DNA from 3 places in the Cohnella suwonensis genome. Region 1 is predicted to be linked to each of the others. Evidence: riboswitches for the same ligand, from Rfam matches in the RefSeq annotation. Region 1 holds a riboswitch; each other region holds the start of a gene.
The links. Region 1 has a riboswitch for cyclic di-GMP ahead of ACFPPD_RS04990 (OmpL47-type beta-barrel domain-containing protein). Riboswitches for the same ligand answer to the same signal wherever they lie in the genome.
Positions count from the first base shown of each region.

Region 2: another riboswitch for cyclic di-GMP. It lies ahead of ACFPPD_RS07085 (transglutaminase-like domain-containing protein); the one in region 1 lies ahead of ACFPPD_RS04990 (OmpL47-type beta-barrel domain-containing protein).
Region 3: another riboswitch for cyclic di-GMP. It lies ahead of ACFPPD_RS11415 (DUF192 domain-containing protein); the one in region 1 lies ahead of ACFPPD_RS04990 (OmpL47-type beta-barrel domain-containing protein).

Region 1 is NZ_JBHSMH010000007.1:30,785-34,055, forward strand. It holds gene ACFPPD_RS04990 (OmpL47-type beta-barrel domain-containing protein) at 1-1,650, opposite strand, end outside; cyclic di-GMP riboswitch class I at 1,739-1,825, opposite strand; gene ACFPPD_RS04995 (hypothetical protein) at 2,058-3,194, opposite strand.
Region 2 is NZ_JBHSMH010000014.1:1,810-5,080, forward strand. It holds gene ACFPPD_RS07080 (class D sortase) at 1-407, shown strand, start outside; gene ACFPPD_RS07085 (transglutaminase-like domain-containing protein) at 476-1,288, opposite strand; cyclic di-GMP riboswitch class I at 1,302-1,384, opposite strand; cyclic di-GMP riboswitch class I at 1,418-1,501, opposite strand; gene ACFPPD_RS07090 (collagen binding domain-containing protein) at 1,557-3,271, opposite strand, start outside.
Region 3 is NZ_JBHSMH010000030.1:100,853-104,123, forward strand. It holds gene ACFPPD_RS11410 (type IA DNA topoisomerase) at 1-1,152, shown strand, start outside; cyclic di-GMP riboswitch class I at 1,521-1,607, shown strand; gene ACFPPD_RS11415 (DUF192 domain-containing protein) at 1,690-2,067, shown strand; gene ACFPPD_RS11420 (Flp family type IVb pilin) at 2,163-2,369, shown strand; gene ACFPPD_RS11425 (A24 family peptidase) at 2,451-2,963, shown strand; gene ACFPPD_RS11430 (TadE/TadG family type IV pilus assembly protein) at 2,960-3,271, shown strand, end outside.

The sequences.
Region 1 (3,271 bases):
GCTGCTATAGGAATGCACCTCATAGGCGTATTCGCCGGCCGGCTGGTTGACGTAAGTCACTGTAGTTCCGGTTACCGTGCTTTTCAACGCTTTTTGACCGTCGATGACTTGATAGATTTTGTAGCTGTTCGCGTTAGCTGACGCCCCCCAGGTTAGGACGATGTCGTTGATGTTTTGCAGCTTGTACGCAAGATCGGGAGGAGGGGCCATGGTCACCGCACCTAACGCGAACGTAACTTGGGCGCCTTCCGGAGATTCGCCGAAACGGCTGCTGAAAGAATGCACCTCGTAGGTATAGTCGCCGGCCGGCTGGTTGACGTAGGTCACGGTTGCGGTAGTTACCGTGCTTTTCAATACTTTTTGACCGTCGACGACTTGATAGATTTTATAGCTGTTTGCGTTCGGGACAGTCCCCCAGGTCAAAACGACGTCGTTGATGTTTTGCAGCTTATAAGCGAAGTTGGCCGGCGCAGCCATGACCGTGGCCTCGATCGTGAACGTGACCGGAGTGCCTTCCGGCGATTCGCCGAAACGGTCGCTGTAAGCATTCACTTCATAGGTATAGTCTCCGGCCGGTTGGTTGGCGTAGGTCACGGTCGTGCCGGTTACCGTGCTCTTTAATATCTTCTGACCGTCGATGACTTGATAGATTTTATAGCTGTTCGCGTTCGCGGCGGTCGTCCAGGTCAGAACGACATCGTTGATATTTTGCAGCTTGTAGACGAGACTGGCAGGTGGCGCCATCGTCACAGTGCCCAGAGTGAACGTGACAGGGGCGCCTTCCGGCGATTCGCCGAAACGGTCGCTGTAAGAATAGATCTCATAGGCGTATTCGCCGGCTGGTTGATTGGTATAAATGACGGTTGTTCCGGTTACCGTGCTCTTTAGCGTTTTTTGCCCATCGACTACTTGATAGACTCTATAATTCGTAGCGTAGCTGACCGCATTCCATTTCAAGCTGACGTCGGTAACGTTCGAAATGATAACCGTGGCGTTACCGGGCGCCGTCATTGTCGGAATAATCAAGTCGACTTCAACGGGAGCGGAAAGCGGGGATTCCCCGAAGTTGGCGTTCTTTGCGGTAACCGCATACCGATAAGCTCCCGTCGGCGCATTGGAGACTGTATAGGTAAGCGCCGTTTGCGTTTTCACAAGCGTCGTCTGGCCATCGGGTTGAACTTGGTATAGATTGTAGCTTTGGGCATACGGGGAGGCCGTCCAGCTCAAGACGATGTCATTGCCGTTTTTGACCGTATACGACAACGTCGGCGCGGCCATGTCCGGATAAGCGATATTGACCGTAATCGGGGCGCATGGTCCCGACTCTCCATTCGGACCTAAGGTCGATACCACGTAAGTATACTGTCCTTCCGGCAGACTATTGATCGTGAAAGAGGTCGTGCTTGACGTGCCGCGGGCGATCAGCTGACCGTCGGTAATCTCATAAACTTTATAGCCGGTTGCACCAAAAACCGCGCTCCATGTCAACTTAACGTCGGTAGGCGTCAATGCTTGATAGCTGAGATTGCTTGGAGGCAGCATCGTGTTGTCCGTCTCTGCCGCGAAGCTGTTCCCGGCCGGGAGTAGAACCTGCACCAATAGGAGAAGCGAAACCAGGAAAGAAAGCTTTTTGGATATGCGTTTTTCCATGAGAACCCTGCCTTTCTTCTTGCGAATGGGATTTTGAGCAAAAAAAATAAACCTCGCCAAGGTTCATAGTAGAATCGCTATGATTCCTTGTGGCAACCGGCTGCCTTCCGCTCGGAAGCGGGTCAGGCCCTTGGCTTTGCGTCTCATGATTTCTCATGATTTGCCTTTTTCACTTGGTTGTTGCGACTTTGAATCTAAATTCATAATAAATTGTCGTATCCCGTTATGTGAATAGGCCATTTGTACCAGGTTAGGCAAAGCGGACTAAGCGTGCCCGCCGAATATAACTTTTCAACGTATGCCAAACAACCTCCATTTCCGCTTTTTCGGCGGATCTGGAGGTTGTTTTGATGTTGCGAAGGTGCGGCTATCCCGGAAAGGTCCCGGACAATTCCCGGCCGTACCCCTTATTTGGCGTTGATCCGCTGTTGAACCCGCGCGGGAGCGGTCGACTTGGCCTTGCCGCCGAGCAGCTTCAAGTAGGTCTTGTAGTGGGCCTTGGCGGCGTTCTTCTGTCCCAGCGTCCATTCCGCATCGGCGATATTGAGATAGGCCACCGTACGGCCGGGAACGAGCTTGATCACGTTAGCCAGAACCGGCACGGCTTCCTTGTTGCGACCGGCCAACGAGAGGTAATAGCCGTAATCGTTAAGCATGCCGACGTAAACGCCCAGACCGAGACGAGCTTCGAGATAGAGGCTGTCTTCCGCGCCGACGATGTCCGCCTTCGTTAACGTACCGTCCACGTAGCCCCAGGTTCCGAATGCGTCCGCGTACTGGGACAACCCGTAATCCAGGTATTCCACCGCTTTTTTGAAATCGACCTTCTGAATTTGATTCGCCTTCTGTTGGGCCAGCTTCAGCGCGGGCGCGGCAAGCGTATAATTTTGTTCATACGCGCTCGGGTAATAGGCTATTTCCGTCTCGTATTGCTCCACCAGCTTCTGGATGTCCTTCAGCTTCAATAGGCGCTCTTTCTCTTCGAAATATCGCTCGGAAGGATCGTCGTATTCATGGGAGATGACGTAGAACCGGTCGCCCGCCCATTCCAGTTCGACGAGGGACCGAAACGCGCTGTAGGGGGCTTCGGTCCAAATTTGAACCAAGTTGCCCGTCGTCGTGAATTCAAGCTTGGCCATGTTAAGGAACATATACCCTTCGTCGCTGCTTGCCGCCCGGTCCAGCAACCGGACATCCGACGCGTCCTTGTTCGATGCGATCAGCACGAGTTCGATCCACTCGTAATTGTAGACGAAGGCCATGAACTGCCTCTCGTAGCCTTGCGGGTTGTTGCCGAGATCCACCTCGTAGAAGGATTCCGGGACAATCGCCTCCGCGTCCTCCTCGTAAAGTTGTAGAGAATCGATGAGTAAATCCTTCAGCGACGGGTAAACCTTTGCGCCGTCCGCCAGCTCGCCCAGATTGACGGGCTCGATCTCTTCTGCATCGCCCCCTCCGCCTTCGGCCGCCGTCGCGAACTGCGCGCCGGCGAGGAAAAATATTGCGATCATCAGGGCAAGAATTCGCTTGCTCCAAATTGTCATGTTCATTCCGCCTTTTCGTCGTTCGAAAATCGCCTGCGCGAATTTTCTTTATCCCATCGTATCAATCGCGGCCGCAT
Region 2 (3,271 bases), on a different contig from region 1:
ACAAACAAACGGAAGGCGCCCTCGGCGTTCTGACCATCGAGGGCATCGACGTCGAGCTGCCGATATTGGAAGGGGCCACCAAGGCGAACATGAAATACGCCTCCGCCCATATGACCGAGACGGCCGCCATCGGCCAACCGGGCAACGCTGCGATCGCCGCCCATCGCGCGAGAACGAAGGGTCGGCTGTTTAACCGCTTGAACGAAGTCAAGGTCGGCGACCGCATTCGGATCGATGCCGGAGACCGTTCGTACGAATATGACGTATTCCGTATCAAAGTCGTCGAGCCGACCGACCTCTCGGTGCTGGAGAACGAAGGGGATCTCGCGATGCTTACGCTGATCACGTGCGACCCGCTCGTCAATCCGACGCACAGGCTGATCGTGCAAGCGAAGCTGGTTAGCTAGCAAGATAGGACGGAAAGAGCAAAAAGCCGGACGCGAGTACTTCGCGTCCGGCTTTTTCCGTTATCCTCTCAATACACTTTCTCGGCCGCGTACTCTTTAGCCGATTTCGCGAAACTGAACGGCTTGCCCGCTTTTTTCAGCCCTGCGTCCACCGTAGCGTCGACGACGACCCATTTTCCGTTCAAGTACACTTCGTTCCACGCATGATAGCCTTTGACGTAACTCGTCGTACCCATGACCAGCTTCGCCGGGATCCCTTGGCTGCGAAGCATCGCGGCGTACAAGGAAGCGTAACCGTAACAGATCGCCTTGCCCGAGGCCAGCGTTCCGTCGATATCCGGAATATATTCCGAGGTAACGCTCTTCGCGAGTTCGTTGTCGTACTTAATGGCGCCGATCAAGAAGGCGTGAATCGCTTTCGCCTTTTGCTCGTTCGTCTTCGCGCCCTTCACGAGCTTCGTCGCCTTACCGACCGCATCTTCCGCGTTTTTCCAGTTCACGTTCTGCACCGCGTTCAAGAAAGGGACGGTCGCATTGTCGAGCTTCACGTCGACCTTTTGGGTGCGGAGCACTTTATATTGGTTTCCTTTGACGTTCTCCAGAAGCGTGACGGTATACGTTCCGTTCCCCATTTGAAGCGGAAGCCATACCGGATGTTCGGCATCGGCTTTCGATACAGTATACGTGTAAGAACGCCCGTCTTTCGAGACTTTCGCTTTCGTTAACTTATCCGTGTCGGAACCGAGCGTAATGCCGACCGTACCTTTGTTCGCGGCGGAAGCGTCCAACCAAGCAGCATCGATCGATTCGGCCGCCAACGCCGCCGGAGCTGCTGAGAATGCCAGCGCGATCGCCAGCAATAAGGGAATTATTTTCTTCAACGGTAAAACTCCTTTCGGTAACTGGCTGCCATCCTCAGGCGGGAAGGCCCTATAGCTTTGCGTCGCTGTCTTTCGACAGGTTTGCCGTTATCGGGGATTCGGTGCGATGAAGCAAAAAAAGCCCGGAATTTCGGTAGCTGGCTGCCATCCGAAAATCGGGAAGGCCCTGTAGCATTGCGTCGCTGCCTTTCGACAGGTTTGCCGTTATCGTGTTCGGCTTTCTTTGTTTTGATTATACTAGATTCGCGAAAAATAGACTAGTTTTTGTTTATTTGGACAGCTTGCGCCGTTTCCAGAGGAACCCGACGCCGGCGATGACAAGGGCGAGACCCGCCAGCTGCAAAGGCAGTGGGCTTGCTTCACCGGTCTTCGGCAGCGTTTTGCCGCCTTCTCCGTCTATGCCGCCGCGCGGCACTTTGTCCACGTCGATATCGACGAACGTGTCTTGCTCGTTGCCGTCCTTGTCTTTCACTGCGATGACGAATTTGTCTTTGCCGGTGAAGCCCTTCTTCGGCGTGTATGTCCATTTGCCTTTCGGATCGACCGTGACGGTACCGTTCTTCGGCTTTTCCTTGACGACGGGTTTCCCTCCGTCCGGCACTTCGACTTTACCCGTCGTCGGCTTGTCTTCCGGTGTCTTCTTCGTATCCGTGACCGGCGGTTTTACCGGCGGCTTGACCGGCGGTTCAACCGGAGGTTCGACCGGCGGTTCGACCGGCGGTTCAACCGGAGGCTCGACTGGCGGAACCACTGGCGGAACCACTGGCGGCACTACCGGTGGCACGACTGGCGGGATTACCGGCGGTACTACTGGCGGGACGACAGGGTTTCTCGTATTTTCCAACGACAAGGTGACGAATTGGTGAGTCGAGTCGATGGTGACGGCATGCTCCGCCGCATCGAGTTGGTACCCTGCGGGCGCCGCCGTTTCCTTCAAGTAATACTGCCCCGACAAAAGCTTATCGAACAAGATTTCGCCGCTGGCGTCAGTCGTCAACGTGTTAATCAAGATTCGCGTCGCGCCGACTTGTCTTTCGAGCTTAAAAGTGGCCCCGGGCAGAACGATGGCATGATCCGCTTGGTCCACTTTCGTGACCGTCAGCGATCCTATCACGCCGCTTCCCGTGCCCGAACCCGAAGAAACGCCGACTTTGACGTTCTTATCCGTCTGTTTCGTTCCGGTGGAAACGCCGTTGCCCGAAAACTCGACCGCGTTACCGACGTTTTCGTTGTTAAGGGCGGCGATCAAAGAGTCGTATTCCAGCAAATATGCGGTATGAATCGTATTGTTAAAGCTCAAGACGAACGATTGCGTACCGTCGGCTGCCCTGTTAATCGTCAGCGCGTATTCCGAAGCCGGAACGACGGCGCCCTTCGTTAACGTGCCATCTGCCGCGACATTCGTCGCGTAAAGCTTGAAGGAATCGTCGATCAACACTTGGTTGTCCGTCGGCGTATCAGTGATTTTCGCGCTGCTTACGGTCGATTGTCCTTTGTTGATGAACACTTTCCAATGGATGAGTTCGCCGTCCTGCGCGCCGTCCTTCGAGACGTAGATGCCGCCTTGAGGAATCGTGACGGATGCCGTCAAATCTTTCGATACGTCGGTCGCCCCGTCCTTCACCTTCGCCGTATTCGTAGCCGTCGTTCCGATAATTTGATTATCGAGATTCGTTTCGAACGTGATGAAGTAAGGAGAGGAAATCGCGTTGTTGAATTCGACGCTTAATGTCTGCCCTGTTACATTGACCGTATATTCGGAAGGGTCTACTAACGAACCTATCGACGTGCCTCCTCCCGTCGCGATGTTCATGCCGTACACTTTAACCGAACCGCTTACGAGCGTTTGCCCGACTTCCAGTACGTCGACCATCTCGGCATTCGCGAGCGTCTTCAGATTATAGTTGACGCCTACCGTCCATGTAATCGTCTTGCTGGTCGCGTTGTACGAACCGGATTTAGAGCCGTTGTTTTTCGTTGCCG
Region 3 (3,271 bases), on a different contig from region 1:
CGGTTCCTTTCTCACTTCTATCCGGCGGCGGAGTATAAAGTACATACCGTTCTCACCGAGGTGGAAAAGGAAACGTTCAAGACGACGGTGAAGCAATTGCTATCGCTCGGGTGGAAGGTCATTTACGCCGCGGATGCGCCGTCGTCCAAGCCGTCTTCGTCCGGCTCTTCCAAGGACGGCGGCAAGGACAAGGAAGACGGAGCGGGATCGGCGGAAGACGAGACGCTGGAGACGGACGCGCATTTCGAGATCGATCCGGCCGGGTCGGTCGTCTGTTCCGACGTCGAAGTGAAAGAGAAGGAAACGCAGCCGCCGAAGCACTATACGGAAGGCACGCTCCTGAAGGCGATGGAAAGCGCGGGCAAGCAGATCGAGGACGAGGAGCTTCGCGACGCGATGAAGGATTCCGGACTCGGTACGCCGGCGACGCGGGCGGCGACGATCGAACGGCTGAAGAACGTCGGTTACGTCGACATGCAAGGCAAGAAGATCATGATCACGCCGAAGGGACGGACGGCGATCGAGCTCATCCGCGGAGCGGGCGTCGAGCTGCTCACGTCGCCGGAGATGACGGGCCAATGGGAGCGCAGGCTGACGGAAATTTCGCGCGGACAAGCGTCGGCCGACACGTTCATGGGCAACGTCAAAAGGTTTACGAGGTTGATCATCGACAAGGTTAGCGTTCAACGGCCGGCGGCGAGGAACGCGTTCGCGAAGCCCGAGCCGTCCGCGAAAGGCGGCAAAGGCAAGGAGGGGGCGGACGACCGGAAGAAGGCTCGGGAGTCCTCCAAGGCGGCAGCCGCCAAGTCATCCGCCGCGACGCCCGGCAAGAACGCCAAAGCGGCAGCCGCCAAGCCGGAAGCGGCGGGCGGACAGCCCGGCACGATCGGCGTATGCCCGCGTCCAGGGTGCGGCGGCCATATTTTCATGGGACGCAAGGGATACGGTTGCAGCCATTATAAGACGGGGTGCGGCTTCGTCATCTGGAAAGAGAGCTTCGACCGGACGTTAACCGACGCGATGGTCAAGGCGCTCGTCGAGAAAGGAAAGACGGGCAAATTGAAATTCAAGACTCCCGAAGGCGAAGCTTACGAGGGTATCATCGTGCTGAAAAAGGCGGAAACGGGCGAGCTTTCGCTCGAGCGAATTTGACTTTCGCCGAATACGCGACAAAAAGACTAGTCCCGATGCCGGGGACTAGCCTTTTTTACATGGCGCGCATCATGGTTCGCAAGATGCAGGTAAGCGCTTCCAGAACTAATCGTGGTTTATTCTTCCATTCGACTCGCGCATGAAGGAAAAAGTCGAACGCCGAGCGGTTCAAGAGCATTGCGACTTATTGGAGATTGATCTATTAGCCTATTAAGTTATCGGCACTCGTTCATTCGGACTAGATAAGATCCGTGCCGTTCGGCATGACGCAATATTCAGAAAATTGAGGAATTAGATGGATTCAAGGAACTTCGTTTCGCCGCTTATGATTAGACACATCGAACCAGCGAACGACACGCTCCGCTGAATCTCGATAAAGGCAAAGCCGACGAAAGTCGGCGACGCAAAGCTATAGGGGCTAAAACGCGAGAGCGTGATGCCAGCCAGCTGCCGAAAGATGAAGGGGAGTTTCTTTAATGAACCCTCCTTTCGGGAAAAGGTGGGTTATTTTGCGTATGGAGGGGGGATTTCAGTCGAATGAAGCTGATCATTCAAGAGAGCGGACAGCTCGTCGGCCATCGAATCGCGGAGGCGTATTCCTTCCCGCGGCGATTCAGAGGGCTTATGCTGACGGGTTCGCTATCGGAAGGGTCCGGCTTGCACATTCGACCGTGCCGGGGAGTGCATTCTTTTTTCATGAAGTATCCGATCGATGTCCTTCATCTGGACGAAGAGGATCGCATCGTCGGTATTCAGCTGCGGCTGGATCCCGGCAAGCTTGGAACGGCTTTCCGGGGGACGCGCTCCGTCGTGGAGCTCCCGGCGGGAACGCTCGAACGTGCATGCGTCAGGCTAGGACAGAAGGCAGTGTTTCAAGCAAACACGCCTCTGGCGTCCCAGGCGACGACAGAGTAGCTTTGCGGAGGTTATTCAGAGAGGGATAAGCGTGAAACTTATGAATTCTGAATAACGAGAAAGCCATTAAACCCACTATTAGGAGGAAATTAAAAATGATGAACAAATTCAAACAACTGGTGAAAGACGAGCAAGGTCAAGGGATGACGGAGTACGGCTTGGTGCTTGGCCTAATCGCGGTAGCGGTCGTAGCGGCTTTGATCGCTCTGCGCGGACACATTATCGCCTTGTTCGATAACGCGGAAGATACGGTCGGCGACGCCAAAACCCAAATGACGTCGACGACAACGACGACCCCGTAAGCGGCTGCGTCTGCGGATGCCCGGAAGGCCATACGTCGAGAACGTATGGCCTTCTTTAATCCCCGAAACGGAGGAACCGTCGTGTGGGCCAATGCAATTCTGTTAATGGCGATAATCGCGTGCGTCGTAACCGATCTCAGGAACAGGAAAATTTATAACGCCGTCGTTTTCCCGGCGCTCGCGGCTGGAATCGGCATACATGCTTTCGCGGACGGCTGGGCGGGTATCGCATTCTCGTCGCTCGGCTTCGCGCTCGGCTTGGGGATCCTTCTTATTCCTTATATGCTCGGCGGAATGGGCGCGGGAGACGTGAAACTTCTGGCGCTCGTCGGAACGCTTAAGGGGGCCGCGTTCGTCGCGGCGACGTCCGTGTACATGGCGTTGATCGGCGGATTGATCGCGCTGGGCATCGTCCTGTTCAAGAACGGCTTCCGAGACCGGATCCGATTCGTCGGTTACGTGTTGCTGTGTCTAAGGCTCAGGGTTAAGCCCGCCATCCATGGAGTTTGGACTTCGGGAGCGTATCCTTACGGCGTCGCCATCGCGGGCGGATCCGCCGTATGCTTGTGGTTGAGAGGATGGGGAGCGGGATGATCAAGGAACAGAAAGGGCAGTCGCTCGTCGAATTCGCCCTGCTGCTCCCGCTATTGCTGCTGCTAATCTGCGGGGTCGTCGATATCGGACGGCTCATGTTCGCTTACGCCAGCTTGAATATGACGACGCAGGAAGCGGTTAGGCTGGGGGGACTCGGCAAGGGGGACGCGGAAATCGCGGACTACGCCAAAAATCATCTTCGCGTGGGAGACGCCTCCGACTTAGAGGTGACGATCACGCCGGGACAGGCGACCAGAAAAAACGGAGACGATATTACCGTCAAATTAACTTATTCCTTGCCGCTGATT